One region of the Vibrio sp. BS-M-Sm-2 genome, then DNA from elsewhere that is predicted to be linked to it. Evidence: riboswitches for the same ligand, from Rfam matches in the RefSeq annotation. Region 1 holds a riboswitch; the other holds the start of a gene.
What was found. A riboswitch is a leader RNA that binds a small molecule or an ion and turns the genes downstream of it on or off. The one in region 1 is predicted to bind lysine.

Region 1 (11,327 bases):
ATTGAGCCTGCATTATCTAACAATGGCAGCAATTCACGTGGATTCTTAGTTTGAACAATCAAGTGCTCAGGACCGTAGAAGTTCGAAATCGCAATAGCTTGAGTGATAGATTCAGCAATGATGATTAGGCTTGAAGCCAATGCTTGCTGAGCGATGTTCGCACGAGACAGTTCTTTCAGTTGCTTCTGAACCGCTTCTGTTACTTGGTCTGCAACCACTGGAGATGGTGTTACCAGTACAACCTGAGAATCAGGACCGTGCTCCGCTTGGCTCAACAAATCCGCAGCAATAAAGTCTGCATCTGCAGTTTCATCGGCAATCACTAACACTTCAGACGGGCCCGCAGGCATGTCAATCGCTGCGCCGCGGAAGTCATTGCTTACTTGACGTTTCGCTTCCGTTACATAGGCATTACCCGGGCCGAAGATCTTGTCGACCTTAGCCACGCTCTCGGTACCGTAAGCCATTGCAGCCACCGCTTGACCACCACCAACGTTGTATACCTCGTCGATCTTACAAAGCTTGGCGACATACAAGATCTCATCAGCGATTGGCGGAGGTGAACAAAGCACAACCTTACGACAACCTGCGATTTGAGCTGGAACACCTAACATAAGAACCGTTGACGGAAGTGGCGCACTGCCACCTGGAATATAAAGGCCAACAGTATTAATAGCGCGCGTCACTTGCTCACACACAACACCAGGCTGTGTCTCAACCTTAATTGGCTGTGGCTTTTGAGCTTCGTGAAACTTAGCAATATTGCTATAAGCCTGCTCTAACGCTTGCTTCATCTCTGGTGTTAGACGAGCACACGCCTCTTCGATCTCACCCGAGCTGACACGGATAGACTCTGGAGTCACACCATCAAACTTTGCAGTCAGCTCTCTAAGCGCGGCATCGCCTTCATTTCGTACTTTTGCAATCACATCAGAAACTGTCGCTGTGATGTTTGCACCTTCAGTAATAGCTGGACGCTCTAATACCGAGTCTTGCTGTGATTCACTTAAAGATTGCCAAACAACGGTTCTCATCGTCACTACCCCATCATTTTTTCGATTGGTAATACTAGAATCGAGCTAGCACCCAACTCTTTCAGCTGTTCCATTGTTTCCCAGAACAAGTTCTCTGTACTTACTAGGTGAACGGCAACTTTGTCTTTGTCTGTAGATAGTGGAAGAACAGTCGGATCTTCAGCACCGGGTAATAGTGCTTTGATTTGCTCTAGCTGAGATGTTGGCGCGTGAAGCATGATGTACTTCGACTCTTTCGCTTGTTGAACACCCTGCATACGAGTCAGTAGTTTTTCAATCAATGCGGTTTTGTCTGCGTCGAACTCACCAACACGTTGAATCAGTGTTGCTTTAGATTGGAAGATAGCTTCTGCTTCTTTTAGGCCGTTTGCTTCTAGCGTTGCACCTGTAGAAACTAAATCTGCGATAGCGTCTGCTAGACCTGCACGAGGGGCAACTTCAACCGAACCTGTTAGCATACAAGTGCTGAATTCAACACCCTGCTCATCCATGTAGGCTTTTAGTAGTTGTGGGTAAGTTGTCGCAATACGTTTGCCCGCGAGATCTTGTGGGCCGTTGTATACTTCATCTTTGTTGATTGCGATAGAAAGGCGGCAACCACCGAAATCTAAACGACGTAGTGTGCGAAACTCTGATGGCTCTTTTAGAGCAACACGGTCTAGGCGAACTTCTTCTAGTTCATTTTCACCGATAAAACCAAGGTCAACCACACCATCCATGATAAGACCTGGGATGTCATCATCACGAACTAATAACAAGTCGATTGGCATATTTAATGAATGAACAACTAGGCGCTCACCCATGATGTTAAATTTAACACCACATTTTTTAAGTAGATCTTGGCACTCTTTACTTAAGCGACCTTTCTTTTGAATTGCGATTCTTAGGCGTTGTGTCTGCATTGCTGTATCCCTGTGCAAATATTTGAATTTATTGATTATTTAAAAGCGCTAAAACTAAAAAACCCTCGGAAGACTTTGTCATCCCGAGGGTTTAAATCTAAATTCTTTGACTTAACCTCCGGGAGAATTCTTGCTCCCGGGTATACGTAAATCTCCCCGAAAGACTAGATAGGGTGATGATGGTGATGAATGTTCATTACTAATTTACGCATACTTATAAGCTCTTCAGTTGTTTGCTGTCTTGTCTCCACACTAACTAAGCTGAGATCCTTTTTCAACCATTTATTCGAACTTTTTTCACGAAACTTAAAATTAAATTAACAAGCACAAAAAAGGGAGGCTAACGCCTCCCTGATAGTTTACTGATTAGCTTTCAGTTTTAGCTTTTGCACGTCGCCATTTTACAGCGAGAGAAGTAAGCCAATGCAAAACATACAGCGACAAACGTTAGAGACGCTGCGCCAAATGCGATGCTAATTGAAGATGTCATACCTAGGGTAATGAAACCAATGCACGATACGAACGCCACAGACAGCGCGTATGGAAGCTGAGTCGATACGTGGTCAATATGGTTACAACGAGCACCAGTAGAAGACAGAATCGTTGTGTCTGAAATTGGAGAGCAGTGGTCACCAAATACAGAGCCCGCAAGAACCGCACTTAGCATCGGCAAAATTAGCGCGATGTCAGATGCTGCAGCCATGTCACCCGCAATAGGTAGCATGATACCGAACGTACCCCAAGATGTACCTGTCGAGAAAGCCATCAAACCAGCAAGAAGGAACAAGATAACTGGTAGCCAGTGGTAATCAATATTGCCCGTTGCTAAAGATGATAGGTACGAACCTGTTTTCATGTCGCCGATAACAGAGCCGATAGTCCAAGCGAACACAAGAATTAGGATAGCGCCAAACATAGAGCTTGCACCGATCCACATTGTTCTTGCGATGTCTGCCATAGACAGCTTTTGCTTAAATACAGTCGCTAACGCCACAAGTAGACCGATGATGCCACCGTAAACAAGAGACTTACCTACATCCGTGTTTTCAAACGCACCTAAAAGGTTAAATGCTTGACCGTCAGCAGTAAGCGCTTGCCCACCTGTGTAAAGCATCGCGGCAACGGTCGCTACGATTAGCGATACGATTGGCATAACCAGATCAGAAACAGAACCATTCTCGCTCTCTTCGATATCTAGTTCTTCATTTAGATCATGCGCTTGCTTTTGATCGTTGTCGCCTTCAAAGCCACGGCCTTGAGATGCTTCGATCTCATGCTCACGCATTTTACCAACGTCTAGGCCGAACCATGCAACGGCAAACACCATTAACAGAGCGAATACAGCGTAAAAGTTCATTGGGATAAGACGAACGTAAGCACCCAGTGCAGAATACTCTGTCACACCGTGTGTCACTAAGATGCCACCAATGATAGTGATGATGTAAGCACCCCAGCTAGAAGCAGGCATGATCACACACATAGGAGCAGCCGTTGAATCTAGGATATAAGCAAGCTTAGCGCGAGATACGTAAAAACGGTCTGTTACAGGACGAGAGATGGCACCAACTGCTAGGCTGTTAAAGTAGTCATCAACAAAAATGAATACACCTAAGAAAGCAGCAAGTAGTTTTGAACCACGTTTGCTCTTAACGCGAGACTGTGCCCATTCAGCAAATGCGCGAGTACCGCCAGACAGTGTTAATAGTGCAGTTGTCATTCCAAGAATAATTAGGAATGCAATGATGCTCATATTCCAAGTGTTGATGCCACCATCTTCGATGAAAACACCCGATGCTTTAGTAAACACGTAGCTAGCTGCGTTACCTACTGAGTAATCAGCAAGTAGAATCGCACCCATAACAATACCGACACCCAAAGAAACCAATACACGTCGGGTAACAATAGCAAGAGTCAATGCAACCAAAGGAGGAAGCAGTGATAAAGGCGATGTTGCAAAATCTATTAAATTCATGATCTTCAAAAACCAGTTTTTTATTTGGCTAGAGATCTACTGCAGACAAACTTGATACGGCTGACCAAGTTCATGTTGAACTAAGCGAAAGGGAAGTGAACACTTCACCCAACCCTACAGTAGCGCTCCATAGTTTAAAATTAAGACTATGGCAGTGTTGTACCTATTGAGCACAACCCCAGCAAATTGCTTAGATATACAATTTACTTCGGCAATTACACCTTTCATTCCCGCTCATTGGCATCACCCCAACGGAAGTTACTTTTTATAATTGCACCTCTACGTGCGATAACATTATTAACCGTGTAAACCAGAGTTTAACAACAGATTAACCAAAGCCTCGCATCAGGTAGCCGCAATTGTACTCATGAAGAGCAACAATGCAACATATCATTCCGAGAAAAATAGCTTTTTGTTAATGAAGCAATCAATAACAGAATAGTCAACTCTGGTGAACTACTCCACCAGTCACATATCATTTTTTAAGATAATCTTAATAATTATTATAAATTCGATAGGAATACAACGTTGAGTTTTCAACTATTCATCTCACTTTTATATTTTAATATGTAATAGAAGAAATACTATTTGTTTTATTCTTGGGCTCTGTTTATTATTAGGAGGATTATTTAGTTTACCTTGATGGAAAATATCATGTCTGAATTAACAAAAACTCTATTAAATATCCGTAGCCTTCGTGCGTTCTCACGTGAATTAACTCTTGAGCAACTTGAAGAAGCGCTAGACAAGCTAACTATTGTTGTACAAGAGCGTCAAGAGTCAGAAGCTGAAGAGCGTGCGGCTAAAGCAGAACAAGAAGCTAAACTTTCTGCTATTGCTGAACAAATTGCAAAAGACGGAATTGATGTTGCCGATCTTATTGCTGCACTTTCTGGTGAAGCAAAATCTAAAACAACAAAAGCTAAACGTGCTCCTCGCCCAGCGAAATACAAATATGTAGATGCGAACGGCGACGAGAAAACTTGGACAGGTCAAGGCCGTACGCCTTCAGCTATCCAAGAACAGCTAGATGCTGGTAAATCTCTAGAAGAGTTTGCTATCTAAGCATTTAGTTTACTTAGTGAGTAATCAATTACACACTAAGCAATAGAATTAATATTTAAGTCAACCAAAGTATTATTTACGACTTCAATATATTCAGAAACAAAAAAGGCTCCTTTCGGAGCCTTTTTTATATTTATACTATCAGTATTAAAATGAGCTGATACTGATAGTACTACTGATTAAAGAAAGTAGCTTATCTTTCCCAGTACGCTTCTTCTAGGCTATCTTCTCTTTCAGGAAGGCCGCGAGATAAACGTGGAGAGTGTTGAACTAACACTTCATAGCTCGCACGGTTTGAATATTTACAAACTTGTGAGAAAGAAGAGTACGTCAAGAATGAATGTTGGTGCTTACTTGAGTTTGGTACGTTTTCTTTGTGGTACTTATTAGCAGCCATATCATGTAATAAAGCTGATAACGCAGCATCACCTGCACCGTTAGTGTTTTTGATCTTTTCTGGCCCCCCCATGTATGGCGCAATGTGCGAATACACTTTAGTTGGGTTTTCACATAAATCTTTATGCGCAGGACGACTAAATTCAAAACGGTTGAATTCCGCAATTGAACCTGGAAGTAAAGGCAGTGACGTTTCGCGCTTAGCTGCATCTTCCGTATAGCCAGCCATAAATAGACCAACAGGTCCCGCAGTGCATAGAACAAGGTCTACCCACTCTAACGCTTTATCTGATGCAGCCAGTGGATCGCTTTCACCCGTTAATGCTTCAGCTTCGTCTTCATTCATTGCAACAACCGTTACGTGTTGCTCAAGGAAATCTTTCCAGAATTCTGGATCATCTTGAATAACGAACTTAGTACCCAATGTAAGAACTACTGGCACATCGTATTTCTTCGCGTACTCGATCGCTTTCATTGTTGCTTCAGGCATAGGGTCACCTGGTTTACAACGAACTAAATAAGCCGTTAAAACTAAAGCAGAAGCACTTTTGAAGATTTTTTCAGGAATGCTTTCTGGTTTTAATTGGTTCATTTGTCCTTCGCTAATTGCGAAAGTACGTTCACCGTCTTCTGTAATTAATGCAAAACAGCGACCGATTGCACCATCTACCCCTTGTAAATGGTTCAGATCCATTCTGCTTGATGTATTACATAAATAGCGGTAACCGTAGCTACCAATCTTAATATCTTGGCTCATGACACCCAGTAGAGTAGAACGGTCATCCGCTAGCACTGAATAGTTGTGTAATGTGTTACCAATTGTGCCACCAGCGTATTCATTGGTAATCAGGCACTGTTCTTTTAATTCTTGATATAAAGATTCAGCGGCTGCGTCACCAATAACCAGTGAATGTCCCTTGCTCAAACCATACTTCTCAATAAGTTCAGAACTCACCTTTGCTTCAATATCCACCAATGTTTGGTCAATACCGATAATATGAGTGCGTGACATTCTTTTACTGCTTTGAGCTTGGCTCACTAGAGGATCACGAGCGTGAACCGGAAAGTAGTGCTTTGATTTACGTTGTCCAGGGAATTTCATAGGGCTAGTCTAAGTCAAGGGGAAATAGGTGGCGGATTCTACCGCGCTATATTTAACGCGGCAATCTTTCAAACTATAGCAAACGTTTGCTGAAGGTTTTTTTTATTCGCCTTCCATAAAGCTTAAATCAGGCAGCATGCCCAAATGCTCTGCGTAACGTTTCTGATTAAACTCCGCGCCGTTTTTCATAACGTCAAATACTTCAATTGCCAATGCACATGCCATAGCCGCAATTGCCTCTTCACGAGGAGTACCAGTCATCATTAAACGCATCAACGTCTCTTTCACTTTCACTGGCTCGCCATCTTCAAGCTGGTTCTCGATAATCTCAATCAGCTCTTCTTCTTGCATAAATTCATTTTGTTCAGACATTTTTTTATCTCAGGTCTTGGATTTCGAGCGACTATGCCACATATACTTCTGACATCCTAGCGACTCACCTCGCTCTCATGCGATTCTCTAACAAAGTCAGCGCACTATTTGTGCAAATGAAACTGTGATTCCGGTCTCGGATCTGTCACGGCGTTTCTCTTTCTGTTAGAATCTGCGACCAAGTAATAGTAACGGTGTTTAGACATGTCAGATATCAGCTCTGGAAACAGCGAAAAGAAAGTAATTGTCGGTATGTCCGGCGGTGTAGATTCGTCAGTATCGGCGTATCTTCTTCAGCAACAAGGCTATCAGGTAGAAGGCCTTTTCATGAAAAACTGGGAAGAAGACGATAACGAAGAATACTGCACGGCAGCTGAAGACCTTGCTGATGCTCAAGCGGTATGTGACAAACTAGGTATCCACCTTCACACTATCAACTTTGCAGCAGAGTACTGGGATAATGTATTCGAATACTTCCTTGAAGAGTACAAAGCAGGCCGTACGCCTAACCCAGATATCCTTTGTAACAAAGAAATCAAATTCAAAGCATTCTTAGAGTTTGCGGATGAAGTGCTAGACGCAGACTACATTGCGATGGGTCACTACGTTCGTCGTACTTTCCCAACTCAAGAAGAGCTAGACGCTGGCGTAAAACCAGAAATGCTACGCGGTCTAGACAGCAACAAAGACCAAAGCTATTTCCTATACACGCTAAGCTCAGATCAAGTGGCACGCAGCCTATTCCCTGTCGGTGAATTAGAGAGAGCCAGAAGTGCGACGTATTGCTGAAGAGCAAGACTTGATCACAGCGAAGAAGAAAGATTCAACAGGCATCTGCTTTATCGGCGAGCGTAAGTTCACTGAGTTCCTAGGCAAATACCTACCAGCACAACCGGGTAACATCGAAACACCTGAAGGCCAAGTTATTGGTCAACACCAAGGTTTGATGTACCACACGCTAGGTCAGCGTAAAGGCCTTCATATTGGCGGCACTAAAGGTGGCGGCGGTAACGAAGAGCCATGGTTTGTTGGTGAAAAAGATCTCAAGCGTAATGTTCTGATCGCAGTACAAGGTAAAGACCACCCTCTTCTAAAATCAGAAGGTTTGATCGCGTCTCAGCTTCACTGGGTAAATCGCACTCCAATTACTGAAGTTATGACATGCACGGTAAAAACACGTTACCGTCAAACCGATATTCCTTGTACAATCATCCCAATTGATGATGAGAACATTAAGGTTATTTTTGATGAACCACAGATTGCTGTGACCCCAGGTCAATCGGCAGTGTTCTACCTAGACGACGTTTGTCTTGGTGGCGGTATCATCGAAAAGCGCATCTAATCGAACGAACAACAAACGATAGAAGACAACTAGGAGTTACTACGTGGCTAATACACTTTATGACCGTACGATTGCTTTCGCCGGAATTTGCCAAGCTGTGGCTTTGGTTCAACAAGTAGCGAAAGACGGCCATTGTGATAAAGATGCCTTCGAAGCTTCACTCAGTGCTATTTTAAATACCAACCCGGCGAACACTGTGGGCGTATTTGGACGTGAAGCGAACCTAAAGCTAGGTCTTGAGTGCTTAGTAAAAGGTATCGATAGTACTCCAGCTGGTAGCGATATTACTCGCTACATCATCAGCTTGATGGCTCTTGAGCGTAAGCTATCTTCTCGTAACGACTCAATGTCTCAGCTTGGCGATCGCATTCAAACTGCAGAACGCCAAACTGAACACTTTGATCTGTTTGACGAGCAAATGATCAGCAACCTAGCGAGCATCTACCTTGATGTTGTGAGCCCTATTGGTCCACGTATTCAGGTATCTGGCACACCAGCGGTACTTCAACAGACATCGAGCCAGCACAAAGTTCGTGCACTCCTTCTGTCAGGAATTCGAAGCGCTGTTCTTTGGCGCCAGGTTGGTGGTAAACGCCGCCACCTTATCTTCGGTCGCAAGAAGATGATCGAGCAGGCTCAAATCCTGCTAGCTCGAATGTAATTTATTAGCTCGCGCCTCGTCGCGAGCTTGTTTTTTGTACCAACACAACTCTCACGCAAACGATTGCGCAATGTGCGTGACAATTGAGATTGTTACTGGTATAAACCTCTCAAAATTTAGAAAACTCAATTCAGGAGAACACCATGGAACTGTCAGCATTGACTGCTGTTTCACCAGTAGACGGCCGTTACGGAAGTAAGACTATTGCATTACGCAGCATCTTTAGTGAGTTTGGACTACTAAAGTACCGCTCTATCGTTGAAATTCGTTGGTTACAAAAGCTTGCAGCAACTGATGCAATCAAAGAAGTACCAGCGTTCAGTGCAGAAGCTAACCAGTTTCTTGATGAACTAGCCGCTAACTTCAGCGAAGAAGACGCTCTGCGTATCAAAGAGATCGAGCGCACGACAAACCACGACGTAAAAGCGGTTGAGTACTTCTTGAAAGAGAAAGTTGCGGGCGTTCCTGAGCTTCACGCAGTTAACGAATTCATTCACTTTGCATGTACTTCTGAAGACATCAACAACACCTCTCACGCGCTTATGCTTAAAGAAGCTCGTGACACAGTGATTCTTCCAGAAATTCGTAACGTAATCGATGCTATCAAAGCACTTGCGAACGAGTACCGTGATATTCCTCTTCTTTCTCGTACACACGGTCAGCCAGCTTCTCCTTCGACTATGGGTAAAGAGATGGCGAACGTTGCGTACCGTATGGAACGTCAATTCAAGCAAATCGAAAGCGTTGAGATCCTAGCGAAAATCAACGGCGCTGTAGGTAACTACAACGCTCACCTTTCTGCATACCCTGAAGTTGAATGGCACCAATTCAGCGAAGAGTTCATCACTGAATCTCTTGGCGTAACTTGGAACCCGTACACAACTCAAATCGAACCTCACGATTACATCGCTGAGCTATTCGACGCTGTTGCTCGTTTCAATACAATTCTTCTAGACTTCGACCGTGACGTTTGGGGCTACATCGCTCTTGGTCACTTCAAGCAGAAGACTATTGCTGGCGAAATCGGTTCTTCTACAATGCCGCATAAAGTTAACCCAATTGACTTCGAAAACTCTGAAGGCAACCTTGGTCTAGCTAACGCTGTATTTGGCCACCTAGCACAGAAACTTCCAGTTTCTCGCTGGCAACGTGACCTAACAGACTCTACGGTTCTTCGTAACCTAGGTGTTGGTGTTGGCTACGCAATCATTGCATACACTTCAACTCTGAAAGGTATTAGCAAGCTAGAAGTTAACCGTGAAGCGCTACTTGCTGAACTAGACAAGAACTGGGAAGTACTAGCAGAACCAGTACAAACAGTAATGCGTCGTTACGGCATCGAGAAGCCATACGAGAAGCTTAAAGAGCTAACTCGTGGTAAGCGTGTAGACGGCGAAGGCATGCGTGCATTCATCGACGGTCTAGAGATTCCTGAAGACGAGAAAGTTCGTCTGAAAGAGATGACTCCAGCAAACTACATCGGTCAAGCAATCGAGCTGACTGACAAGCTGTAATATTCGAATTTCGAATCGCAGAATAGATCAAGGCTTCCCATGTGGAAGCCTTTTTATTGCGCGGAACTAAATCTATCGCCAAAAGAATCGTCAACATAGAACACCAAGCCTTCTTCAATTGATCTACTCGTCCCTTACTCATTCATTATTCACCTAGCGACAACTGCACCTCATGTCTCAACACTTGTTATCTTAAACGCCAAGATCAAAAAAGGCCTCCCGAAGGAAGCCTTTAGATTTACCTTGTCGATTAGCGATGGCTAATCGTATTAGACATTACATGTTACGTAGAGACGCAATACGCTTGTCTAGCGGTGGGTGGCTCATTAGTAGCTCAGTTAGAGACTTCTTACCGTTGATACCAAACGCCATCATAGAACCTTCGAGTTGTGGCTCGTGGCTCACTTTTAGACGCTCTAGCGCTGCAATCATCTTCTCTTTACCTACCAAGTGCGCAGCACCTGCATCGGCATGGAATTCACGATGACGGCTGTACCACATCGTAATGAAGCTTGCCAAGAAACCAAATACCAATTCCAGCACCATAGACACACCGAAGTACACCATCATGTTGCTGCCACCCTCTTCTTCGTTATCATTCGACGCAACAATGTTCGCGATGAAACGAGAAAGGAAGATAACGAACGTGTTCACGACACCTTGCATTAGGGTCATTGTCACCATGTCGCCGTTTGCGATGTGGCTAACTTCGTGCGCTAATACCGCTTCAGCTTCGTCACGTGTCATGTTATGTAGCAGGCCTGTTGATACTGCTACCAATGAATCGTCACGCTTAGCACCTGTAGCAAATGCGTTGATGTCTGGCGAATCGTAGATCGCCACTGTTGGCATACCAATACCAACTTGTTGAGCTTGACGGCTTACCGTCTCCATCAACCAATGTTCTGTTTCATTACGTGGGCTTTCAATGACCATGCCGCCAACTGAGCGTAGCGCCATTTTCTTT
Region 2 (11,327 bases), 870 kb from region 1:
GAAGCCGTTCGATTGATACTTATATAATCTTGGAAGTGGTTTATTGGGTAGACTAGCGAGGGCGCAGAATAACGAGTTCTCTGTATGACTTGAGCTCCTGAAAGAGTTCTGGCCAAACTTAGTCCTCCCCCACATTAAGGTTTTTGTTTACTCAAATACTAGCAGTATCAAATATCGATATAAGCTCTATGTTCCACGTATACTCTTCAGCGAGGGAATTGGTGAGTTTGACTTTCATTACGTATAAAAAAGGCCACCTAAAGTAGACGGCCTTGGTTGATCATCTAGATGTTAATCTAGCTCTTTCTCTGCTTGTTTTGCTTTCTCTATCATAGGAGTGATTGTTGAGCCTTGAATCAGAATAGAGAACACAACAACAGCATATGTCATGACAAGGATTATCTCTTTAACATCTATTGCCTTGTCTTCAATTACCCAGATACCTGAAGGGATTGAAAGTGCCATGGCTAGTGCTAAACCACCGCGTAAACCACCCCAAGTTAGAATCTTAATCGACCACGGGTTGTAAGTTCTAAAACGTTTAAATCCAATGTAAGACAAGAAAACACTTAAGTAGCGAGCACTCAATACAAGGGGGACTGCGAACGCCATTAAGATCCAGTCTTCTTGGTGGAATTTGAATAGCAGCATCGACATACCAATTAACAAGAATAATACGCCGTTTAAGAATTCATCTATCAATTCCCAGAAATGATCTAGGTGATCTTCACTCTCTTTTGAGAATCCGATAAAGCGAGTCCAGTTACCAATCATGATACCTGATACCACCATCGCTAATGGACCTGATACATGTAGAACTTCAGCAAACGCATAACCAGCAGTTGGGATGCCGATGGTTAATAGCAACTCCATCGAGTGGTCATCGGTATTGCTGATTAGGTAATGGAATACAAGACCTAAAACAAAACCGTAGACGATGCCGCCAATTGCCTCTTGAACGAATAGCATGGTCACACTACCGACGGTTGGCGCTTCTGTGCCGAATGCGATAGTAAATAGGGTTACGAAGATCACTAAGCCAAAACCATCGTTGAATAGAGATTCTCCTTCGATTTGAGTAGAGATTCTTCTGGGCGCATCGAGCTTCTTTACTATTGCTAAAACGGCAATTGGATCGGTTGGAGAGATTAACGAGCCAAAGAGTAGGCAGTAAATCAGATCAAATTGAATGCCGATGACCTGACAGAACCCGTACAGTACAAAACCGATAAAGAAGGTTGAAAACAGCGTAGCACCTAACGCGAGTACAGTTATTTCCCACTTTTGGTCTTTTAGGTTTGGTAACTTAATCCCTAAACCACCGGCAAAGAGTAAGAACCCCAATATTCCCTTAAGTAGGAAATCTTCAAAGTTGATACTGGCAACGGTTTCTGAGGCGATGTCAGCCAGTTGGAACCAATTGTTTTGTCCCGCAATGATAATCAATAGAGATAACATCATTGAGCCAGCTGTGATGGCGATGGTTGTCTGCATTTTACCAATTTTTGTATTCACGAAAGCAATAAGCATGGCTGCAGCGGACAAGAAGCATAAGGTGTAATAGACCGACATTGGGATTCCAACATGTAACAAAGTATGAATATGAATTTTCGTTGTCTCATGCTCAAATAGCAAACATTTTTTTGTCATGAGTCGGTAATCAATTTCCTTTTTTAGACGTCTAGACTCCTTTTTAATGTGTGATAGGATGGAGGGATAATTAAAGGAATGAGGTTGTACCGTGGGAAGTAATGTAAGGCAAAAGATTGACGCTCTGTTGAAGCAACGAATTTTACTGATTGATGGTGGTATGGGTACCATGATTCAGGATTATAAATTGGAAGAGCAAGACTATCGTGGTGAACGCTTTGCTGATTGGCACAGTGACTTAAAAGGCAACAATGACCTTTTAGTTCTTACGCAGCCTAAGCTTATCAAAGATATCCATTCAGAATACTTGGAAGCTGGGGCAGACATCCTCGAAACCAATACCTTTAACGCTACAACTATCGCTATGGCCGACTATGATATGGAAAGCCTTAGTGACGAAATTAATTTTGCTGCTGCCAAGCTTGCTCGTGAAGCGGCTGATGAGTGGACAGCAAAGACTCCAGACAAGCCTCGCTTTGTTGCGGGTGTGTTAGGCCCAACCAACCGAACTTGTTCTATCTCGCCTGATGTAAATGATCCAGGGTACCGTAATGTTAGCTTTGACGAATTGGTTGAAGCCTATTCTGAATCGACCCGTGCGCTTATTAAGGGTGGCTCAGATCTTATTCTTATCGAGACTATCTTCGATACGTTGAACGCGAAAGCGTGTGCTTTTGCCGTTGAATCTGTTTTTGAAGAAGTGGGTATTATTCTTCCAGTGATGATCTCCGGTACCATCACTGATGCATCAGGTCGTACGCTTTCAGGGCAGACAACAGAAGCATTCTATAATGCCCTTCGTCATGTTAAACCTATCTCATTTGGACTGAATTGTGCTCTAGGCCCTGACGAACTGCGTGAGTATGTTGGTGAGATGTCTCGCATCTCAGAATGCAATGTTTCGGCTCACCCTAACGCGGGGTTACCTAACGCATTTGGTGAGTATGACCTTTCTCCTGAAGATATGGCCGAACACGTTAAAGAATGGGCTGAAAGTGGTTTCTTGAACCTAATTGGTGGTTGTTGTGGTACTACTCCAGAGCATATCCGCCAAATGGCTGAGGCTGTTGAAGGTGTAACGCCGCGTCAATTGCCAGACTTACCGGTTTCTTGTCGCCTTTCGGGGCTAGAGCCTCTGACGATTGCTAAAGAATCTTTATTCGTGAATGTGGGTGAGCGTACCAATGTGACGGGCTCAGCTCGCTTTAAGCGCCTGATTAAAGAAGAGCTTTACGACGAAGCCTTGAGTGTTGCTCGAGAGCAAGTTGAGAACGGTGCTCAAATTATCGATATCAACATGGATGAAGGGATGCTAGACGCTGAAGCGTGTATGGTTAAATTCCTTAATTTATGTGCCTCTGAACCAGAAATTTCAAAAGTACCAGTAATGGTCGATTCTTCAAAATGGGAAGTTATCGAAGCTGGCCTGAAATGTATTCAGGGTAAAGGTATAGTCAACTCTATCTCTCTAAAAGAAGGCAAAGAGAAATTTGTCGAGCAAGCCAAGTTAGTTCGTCGCTATGGTGCTGCCGTTATTGTGATGGCTTTTGATGAAGTTGGTCAGGCTGATACTCGAGAGCGTAAAGTTGAGATCTGTACCAATGCCTACAACATTCTTGTGGATGAAGTTGGCTTCCCTCCTGAAGACATTATTTTTGATCCGAACATTTTCGCAGTAGCTACTGGTATTGATGAACATAACAACTATGCGGTTGATTTCATTGAAGCAGTGGGAGACATCAAACGCGATCTCCCTCATGCGATGATCTCTGGTGGCGTATCTAACGTGTCGTTCTCATTCCGCGGCAATAACTACGTCCGTGAGGCAATCCACGCAGTATTCCTATATCACTGTTTTAAAAATGGTATGGATATGGGCATTGTAAATGCTGGTCAACTGGAGATTTACGATAATGTTCCTGAAGACCTGCGTGATGCTGTTGAAGATGTAGTACTAAACCGCCGTGATGATTCGACGGAACGTTTGCTTGATATGGCAACTGAGTACCTAGAGCGAGCAGTAGGTAAAGTTGAAGATAAGTCAGCTCTAGAATGGCGTACTTGGCCTGTAGAGAAGCGCTTAGAGCACTCTTTGGTTAAAGGTATTACAGACTTTATAGTTGAAGACACTGAAGAAGCTCGTGTTAATGCCTCTCGTCCTATTGAGGTGATTGAAGGTCCTCTAATGGACGGCATGAACGTTGTTGGTGACCTATTTGGTGAAGGTAAGATGTTCTTACCACAGGTAGTTAAGTCTGCGCGTGTAATGAAGCAGGCTGTTGCGCACTTAGAACCGTTCATCAATGCATCCAAAGAAGTGGGTGCGACTAACGGTAAGATTCTGTTAGCGACCGTTAAAGGCGACGTACACGATATCGGTAAGAATATCGTTGGTGTGGTTTTGCAGTGTAATAACTACGAAATTATCGACTTAGGTGTGATGGTTTCTTGTGAAAAGATTCTTAAGGTCGCGAAAGAAGAGAACGTCGACATTATCGGCTTATCTGGTTTGATCACACCATCTCTTGATGAAATGGTGCACGTTGCCAAAGAGATGGAAAGACAAGGCTTTAAGCTTCCTCTTTTGATTGGTGGTGCAACCACATCTAAAGCTCACACTGCTGTTAAGATTGAACAGAATTACTCAGAGCCAGTGGTTTATGTAAACAACGCCTCTCGTGCTGTGGGTGTATGTACGTCACTGCTTTCTGATGAATTGAAACCTGCTTTCGTTGAGAAGTTGGATATCGATTATGATCGCGTTCGTGATCAACATAATCGTAAGAAGCCTCGCACTAAGCCTGTGACACTTGAAAAAGCTCGTGCTAATAAAGTGGCTATTGATTGGGATGCTTATACACCACCGGCACCGGCTAAGCCGGGAGTGCACATTTTCAAAGATTTTGATGTGGCTACTTTGCGTCAGTACATCGATTGGACGCCATTCTTCATGACGTGGTCTTTAGTTGGTAAGTACCCTGCGATTCTTGAGCATGAAGAAGTGGGCGAAGAAGCGCAACGTTTATTCAAAGACGCTAACGATCTGTTAGACCGTGTGGAGAAAGATAAACTACTTGAAGCTCGCGGTATGTGTGCCATGTTCCCAGCGAACAGTGTTGGTGATGATATTGAGGTGTATACCGATGAATCTCGCACCGAAGTCCTAAAGGTTCTACACAACCTTCGTCAACAGACAGAGAAACCAAAAGGCTTTAACTATTGCCTGTCAGATTACATTGCTCCAAAAGAAAGTGGTAAAGCGGACTGGATTGGTGGCTTTGCGGTAACGGGTGGTATTGGTGAGCGTGAGCTGGCTGATGAATACAAAGCGAAAGGCGATGATTACAATGCAATCATGATTCAAGCGGTTGCTGATCGATTGGCTGAAGCGTTCGCGGAGTACCTGCATAAAGAAGTGAGAAAGGATATTTGGGGTTACTCGCCAGATGAAGACTTATCGAACGATGATTTGATTCGTGAGAAATACCAAGGTATTCGCCCTGCTCCAGGTTACCCTGCTTGCCCAGAGCATACCGAGAAAGGTACGTTGTGGGAGTTAATGAATGTTGAGAAAGCGATTGATATGTCCTTAACGTCGAGCTATGCGATGTGGCCTGGTGCTTCTGTATCTGGTATGTACTTCTCACACCCTGATGCTCGATACTTTGCTATTGCACAGATTCAACAGGATCAAGTGGATAGCTATGCCGATCGTAAAGGATGGGATATGTTAGAAGCTGAGAAGTGGTTAGGTCCAAACATTAACTAGTTTGAATCTATGACGGGCTTTGATTCGTAAAGTAAAAAGAGAAAGGGTTGCTTAATAGCAACCCTTTTTGTATTTGTGATTTGGTTAATTCAAACCAACCTATTAAACGCTTTCTTATTCAAATAGCTCTTGATGCAGTTTTTGAATTGCCAGTTTAGATACAGGTTCATCTAATAAGAAACATAGGTTGTGTGGGCTTGCTCCGTAACAAATCATACGTAGGTTGAAATCTTCTAGAGTGCCGAAGACCTGCTTTGCATAGCCTTTGCTTTCACTCATGTTGTTACCAATAAGAGCAACAAGGCATAGGTCGTGTTCAATATCTACAGAACACAGATCCTCAAGCTCAATGCGAGCGGCTTCTGGCAACTGAGGAGCACCACCTGATGTATCTGTTTGATCGAGAGTGAGTGAGACACTGATCTCTGAGGTAGTGATAAGATCGACAGAGATCTTATGCTTAGCGAGGATCTCGAACACTTTTGCGAGGAAGCCATAAGCATGGAACATATTGGCGCTGCGTAGCGTAACCATGGTTTGGTTGCAGCGTAGGGCAAGCGCTCTGAACAGAGGGGAGCTTTCAACTTGTTGACGAATCCATGTGCCACCGAGCTCTGGTGCTTTTGATGAGCCGACAAATACCGGAATTTGGTGGCGTAGTGCCGGGACTAGAGTCGATGGGTGTAAGATCTTCGCGCCAAAGTTTGCCATTTCCGATGCTTCGCTGAAGCTGATCTCTGGGATAGGAGAGGCCTTAGGAGCAATACGTGGATCGGTAGTATAGATACCCGGAACATCCGTCCAGATCTCTAAGCCAATCGCTTGTACCGACTCGGCAATCAGTGCCGCTGAATAATCACTGCCACCGCGGCCTAGGGTCGTGGTGTTACCTTCGCTATCAGCACCGATAAAGCCTTGGGTAACGACAACTTGTTGTTGGCACAGTGGAATCAATTTCTCTTTTGCCAAAGCAGCAATCTCTTCTAGCTGTGGTTCTGCTTTTCCGAAATCATCATTGGTGCGCATCACTTCTCTGATATCGAAACGAACCGCAGGTGTTCCGCGCTCGCGAAGGATTTGAGCAAGGATGTGTGTCGACATCAACTCGCCACATGCTACAAGGTGATCAGTCAGCTTAGTACTTGCTTGAAATGATGCGGCTTCTGCTGCGCTCGCAATGTCATCAAGAATGCTGTGAACTTCTTTTTCGATGCTGATTGGGTCTGCGAGTTGGTCAAGAATCGCATTATGAATGTCCGTTAATTGCGTCATTAGTTCCTGACGACGAGCTTTGTCTTGAACACCATTCGCCAGTTCAACCAGCAAATTGGTCACACCAGAACATGCACTACTCACGACTAATTTCGTATTTGAGTTGTTTTCAATAATGGCAGCACAGCGGCTCATGGCTTCAAAGTTGGCAACACTTGTTCCGCCAAACTTAGCGACATTAAAAGAACCAGCTACATTAGATGCACTCACGATATATCTCCCACGACTTCCTAAAATAAAATTACTGTTGGGTAATCCAACGTCCGATGTTTTTCGAAGAGAGTTTTAGAGCAAAAAGAGAGGAATTATTAGAATAGTAACCCCAGAAGCTCTTCACCATATAGAAATGGCGACAGTTGACGGGATTCAGCCCGCTCAACCGATAATAAAGGTCCTGCATCCTTTTATTATCTCGGCACTGCTCCCCATAAATGTTTTGTATTGGAAATGCGGTTCCACAAAACATCTGCCTGGGCAGTGCTCCTCTTCTGCTAGATAGCCATTTCATTGAACGTGTTTGCGGTAACAATGTCAATTGGTAACTTGAGATAATTGAAAAATAATTTTAACAATTATGTGACAGTGGTTTGACCTCAATACTTATGGCTAATTGCTGAGGTAATCAATTTGCTTTAGGGTGGATTGTTCACAACATTAACGTAAGGGATGTACATGTCTAATTTAACACTCACTACTGCTATCGATAGCTTTTATCCACCACACCGAACGTTAATGGGACCGGGTCCTTCTGATATCTCGCCTCAAGTGCTGCAGGCTTTGAGTCGCCCAACCATAGGTCATCTAGATCCACTGTTTATTGCGATGATGGATGAGCTTAAACAGCTTCTTAAATACGCTTTTCAGACGGAAAACGAATTTACGATTGCCGTTTCTGCTCCGGGAAGTGCGGGTATGGAGACCTGTTTTGTTAACTTGATTGAGCCTGGTGAAAAGGTGATCGTTTGTCGTAACGGTGTCTTCGGTGAGCGTATGCGAGAAAACGTGGTGCGTTGTGGTGGCGAAGCCATCCTTGTTGACGACGAGTGGGGCAAGCCCGTCTCAGTTGAAAAGGTCGAGCAAGCATTGACAGACAATCCCGATGCTGTTGCTGTGGCTTTTGTTCATGCAGAGACATCAACCGGAGCGCTATCTGATGCTCAAGCTATCTCAGCTATCGCTCGTCAGTTTGATGCGTTAACGATTGTTGACGCAGTAACATCACTAGGTGGTGTGCCATTGCTGGTTGATGAGTGGCAGCTTGATGCGGTTTATTCTGGAAGTCAAAAGTGTTTGTCTTGTGTGCCGGGTCTATCTCCGGTGACTTTCTCTCAGCGTGCCGTTGATAAAATGAAAGCCCGTCAAGCGCCAGTGCAAAGTTGGTTCTTAGATCAAAGCCTAGTATTAGGTTACTGGAGCGGTGAAGGTAAGCGCAGCTACCACCATACCGCACCCGTAAATAGCCTTTATGCACTGCACGAGTCTCTCGTTCTATTGAAAAATGAAGGCCTAGATAATGCGTGGTCTCGTCATCATGCTATGCACCAAGAGCTTAAAGAAGGTGTAGAAGCATTAGGGTTAAGGTTTGTGGTCGATGAAGAGAGCCGCTTGCCGCAGCTGAACGCACTTTATTTCCCTGAAGGCATTGATGAGGCTAAGATCAGAACGCAGCTTTTAGAAGAGTATAACCTTGAGATTGGTGCAGGGCTTGGTTCTTTGGCTGGTAAGGCATGGCGTATCGGCTTGATGGGCTACGGTGCTCGCAAAGAGAATGTCGCGCTGTGTCTTAAAGCGCTGCAAGATGTACTTAAATAATCGAATTAGACTCGTTTCAAAGAAAAGCGCACGATCCTCGTGCGCTTTTTTGTGTTTGTTCTAAAAATAAGATGCAATAGTTACATCTCTCTAGTCCTTGGCTACTCTGCCGATGAGACATTGTTTTCTGCTTGAGATATTTTCTTGTATTGAACCTGTGAAAAGTCTCTGTTTGGAAATAAAAACTTTGCTTCACTACGGATTTGTTCCGCTTTGCTTTCTTCCCCTAAACCTTGGTAAGCAAGGATCAGGTTACTGTAGAACGCTGGTCTTGGTTTACTCTTTATGATCTCTAGTGACCAATCAACGTAGGGCTGAATAAGGCTAGGGTCACCTTTATAAAGACCAATGTTTAGGTAGGTGCTGTATATATCCCAATCGTAGCGATCTTTCCACACCACAGGGTTCGTTACCTGCTTAAGAATGTCTGGGTTCTTCGGTTTAGAAAGTTCAAACTTAGTCAGTACATAGTTGGTATGCAGGGCGCTCAACATATAAAAACTGACTAAGATAGGTATTACTAAGCTCGACACTCTAAACAGGGTCTTGCTGATGATACTGAACGGCTGTTGATAATGTCGGGAAGAGCGCTGATCGACCCAGTAAATCAATATAATGAATGTTATCCAGTGAATCGCCGAGTGATAAAAAGGATACTCAAGCTGAGAGTGCAAAAGAATTGGGATGAATAAAGCGAGCAGGGCTAGACGCGTTCCCTTTGCAGAACTTGCTATACGTGACATAACCAATATTGCAGCAATCAAGATCCCGATGATTGGTACAATTCCCCCTTCTACCCCCCAAAACAGAAACTCATTGTGGGGGTGATCCATTGAAGGAAGACCTGGATGATAGTTTGAATTGAGTTGGTGCTGACGAGCGGTATAAAGGGTGTACTCTGATTCAAATTTCCCGTAGCCGTAACCAGTAAATGGTTTCTCTACCAACATGTCTAGTGTTTGAGGGAAGGTGTAAGCGCGAGGGCTTTCTAGGTTCGCTTTCTTACTCGCTATGCTATCTGTAGCGCTAAGGTTTATTACAGTAAACGCAACCACAATACCTACAACAACTGATGAGCACCATCCATAGAAGCGCTTCTTGGTCGAAAATTTATATAGGTAAGGAAGAATACACACAAAGCCGATGAGTGCTGCTAACCATCCGGTACGTGATGCGATGATGATCAGCAATGGTACGGTTAAGGTTGGGGTTAGGTATAGTAAGAATGACTCGCTAATTTTGTGATTATATTTAGCGGGCTGTCTTGCCAAAAGGTAAGCGGACAGCACAAACCCCGTAGCTAAAAAGCTGGCCATTACATTCGGTTGTTGGAATATCCCATATGGTCGGTTTGCAGCAGTGTTGTAACCAAATAGGTTGCCAGGCTCTAATAAGAAATATTGCATATAGCCAAATAGTGCTTGTATAACAACAGCAAGCACAATGAACCACAACATGCGCTGCTTGTGTTTATTGCTGAACTTAAATTGTTGCAGCACGACAAATAATGCAAAGCCTGCCCACAATCCAAGCAAGCGTCCTGATGCTCCTTGAGGTGCGGCATTGCTGTATAAAATGGGTAGCGTGAGTATGATACAGCTTATCAACAAGCCAATCGTTAATTTTGAATACTTAAGTACTCGGTTGGTAGCGAGTTGGTAAAAGCCAATTGCTAGCGTGAAGCTTAGCGCCAGCCAAGTTGTTGGGTTAAATGATAACGCAAGCCCCGAGCCTCCAGGATTAGGCATGAAAAAATGCATGGCTAACAAGAATACAACAGCTAAAGAAGCCAGAAATGCTTTGTTGAGTGGTAGCTGAGTGACCTGATTTTCTAGCTGGGTGCCGCTAGTGTGTATTGTTGCCATAAATCCCTAACCTTATAAAAACAGAGCTTGTTCCTTCTGAAACAAGCTCTGTTACTTTAACATTTTTCTGTCTGCTCGCAGGGCGCTATTTTACACCTACTTCAAATTTAACATAGGCTTAAGGAAGCGAGCGGTGTGTGAACCTTCGACTAACGCCACATCTTCAGGTGTACCTTCTGCAACAATCTCGCCACCACCTTGTCCGCCTTCTGGGCCAAGATCTAGGATCCAGTCTGCTGTTTTAACGACATCTAAGTTGTGCTCAATCACGACAACCGTATTACCGTGATCGCGCAGTCTATGTAGTACCGTTAACAACTGCTGGATATCGTGGAAATGAAGACCTGTTGTTGGCTCATCGAGAATGTATAAGGTTTTTCCAGTATCTCGCTTCGATAGCTCACGCGCCAATTTAACACGTTGTGCTTCACCACCAGATAAGGTTGTCGCAGCTTGCCCTAAGCGAATGTAAGATAGACCCACGTCCATGAGTGTTTGCAGTTTACGAGCAATCACCGGAACCGGATTGAAGAACTCACGCGCATCTTCTACGGTCATCTCTAGAACTTCGTCAATGGTTTTACCTTTATAACGAACTTCTAGTGTTTCACGGTTATAGCGCTTGCCTTTACACACATCGCAAGGTACATACACATCCGGCAAGAAGTGCATCTCTACTTTGATTACGCCATCGCCCTGACAAGCCTCACAACGGCCACCACGAACGTTAAAGCTGAATCGACCTGGTTTATAACCACGAGAACGTGACTCTTGTGTGCCCGCGAATAGTTCACGAATAGGAGTAAAAATCCCTGTATAAGTTGCAGGGTTTGATCTTGGTGTACGACCGATAGGGCTTTGATCTATGTCGATCACCTTATCAAAATGTTCTAATCCTTTAATCTTTTTGTGTTGTGCAGGAACTGCAGTCGTGGCCCCGTTTAATTGAGTGTGGGCGA

Region 2: linked by a shared signal. The riboswitch ahead of lysC (lysine-sensitive aspartokinase 3) and the one ahead of AB8613_RS02980 (Na+/H+ antiporter NhaC family protein) in region 1 are both predicted to bind lysine.

Annotation. Positions count from the first base shown of each region.
Region 1 is NZ_CP167894.1:676,370-687,696, forward strand. Features, by position in the region: gene hisD (histidinol dehydrogenase) at 1-1,040, opposite strand, end outside; gene hisG (ATP phosphoribosyltransferase) at 1,040-1,936, opposite strand; His leader region at 1,990-2,125, opposite strand; gene AB8613_RS02980 (Na+/H+ antiporter NhaC family protein) at 2,316-3,908, opposite strand; lysine riboswitch at 4,021-4,198, opposite strand; gene AB8613_RS02985 (H-NS family nucleoid-associated regulatory protein) at 4,563-4,973, shown strand; gene AB8613_RS02990 (inosine/guanosine kinase) at 5,167-6,471, opposite strand; gene AB8613_RS02995 (hypothetical protein) at 6,574-6,843, opposite strand; partial or broken gene mnmA (tRNA 2-thiouridine(34) synthase MnmA) at 7,048-8,185, shown strand; gene hflD (high frequency lysogenization protein HflD) at 8,229-8,846, shown strand; gene purB (adenylosuccinate lyase) at 8,990-10,360, shown strand; gene htpX (protease HtpX) at 10,637-11,327, opposite strand, start outside.
Region 2 is NZ_CP167894.1:1,550,483-1,561,809, reverse strand. Features, by position in the region: gene AB8613_RS06935 (sodium:proton antiporter) at 292-1,572, opposite strand; gene metH (methionine synthase) at 1,742-5,419, shown strand; gene lysC (lysine-sensitive aspartokinase 3) at 5,534-6,901, opposite strand; lysine riboswitch at 7,010-7,187, opposite strand; gene AB8613_RS06920 (alanine--glyoxylate aminotransferase family protein) at 7,364-8,503, shown strand; gene AB8613_RS06915 (PglL family O-oligosaccharyltransferase) at 8,605-10,368, opposite strand; gene uvrA (excinuclease ABC subunit UvrA) at 10,465-11,327, opposite strand, start outside.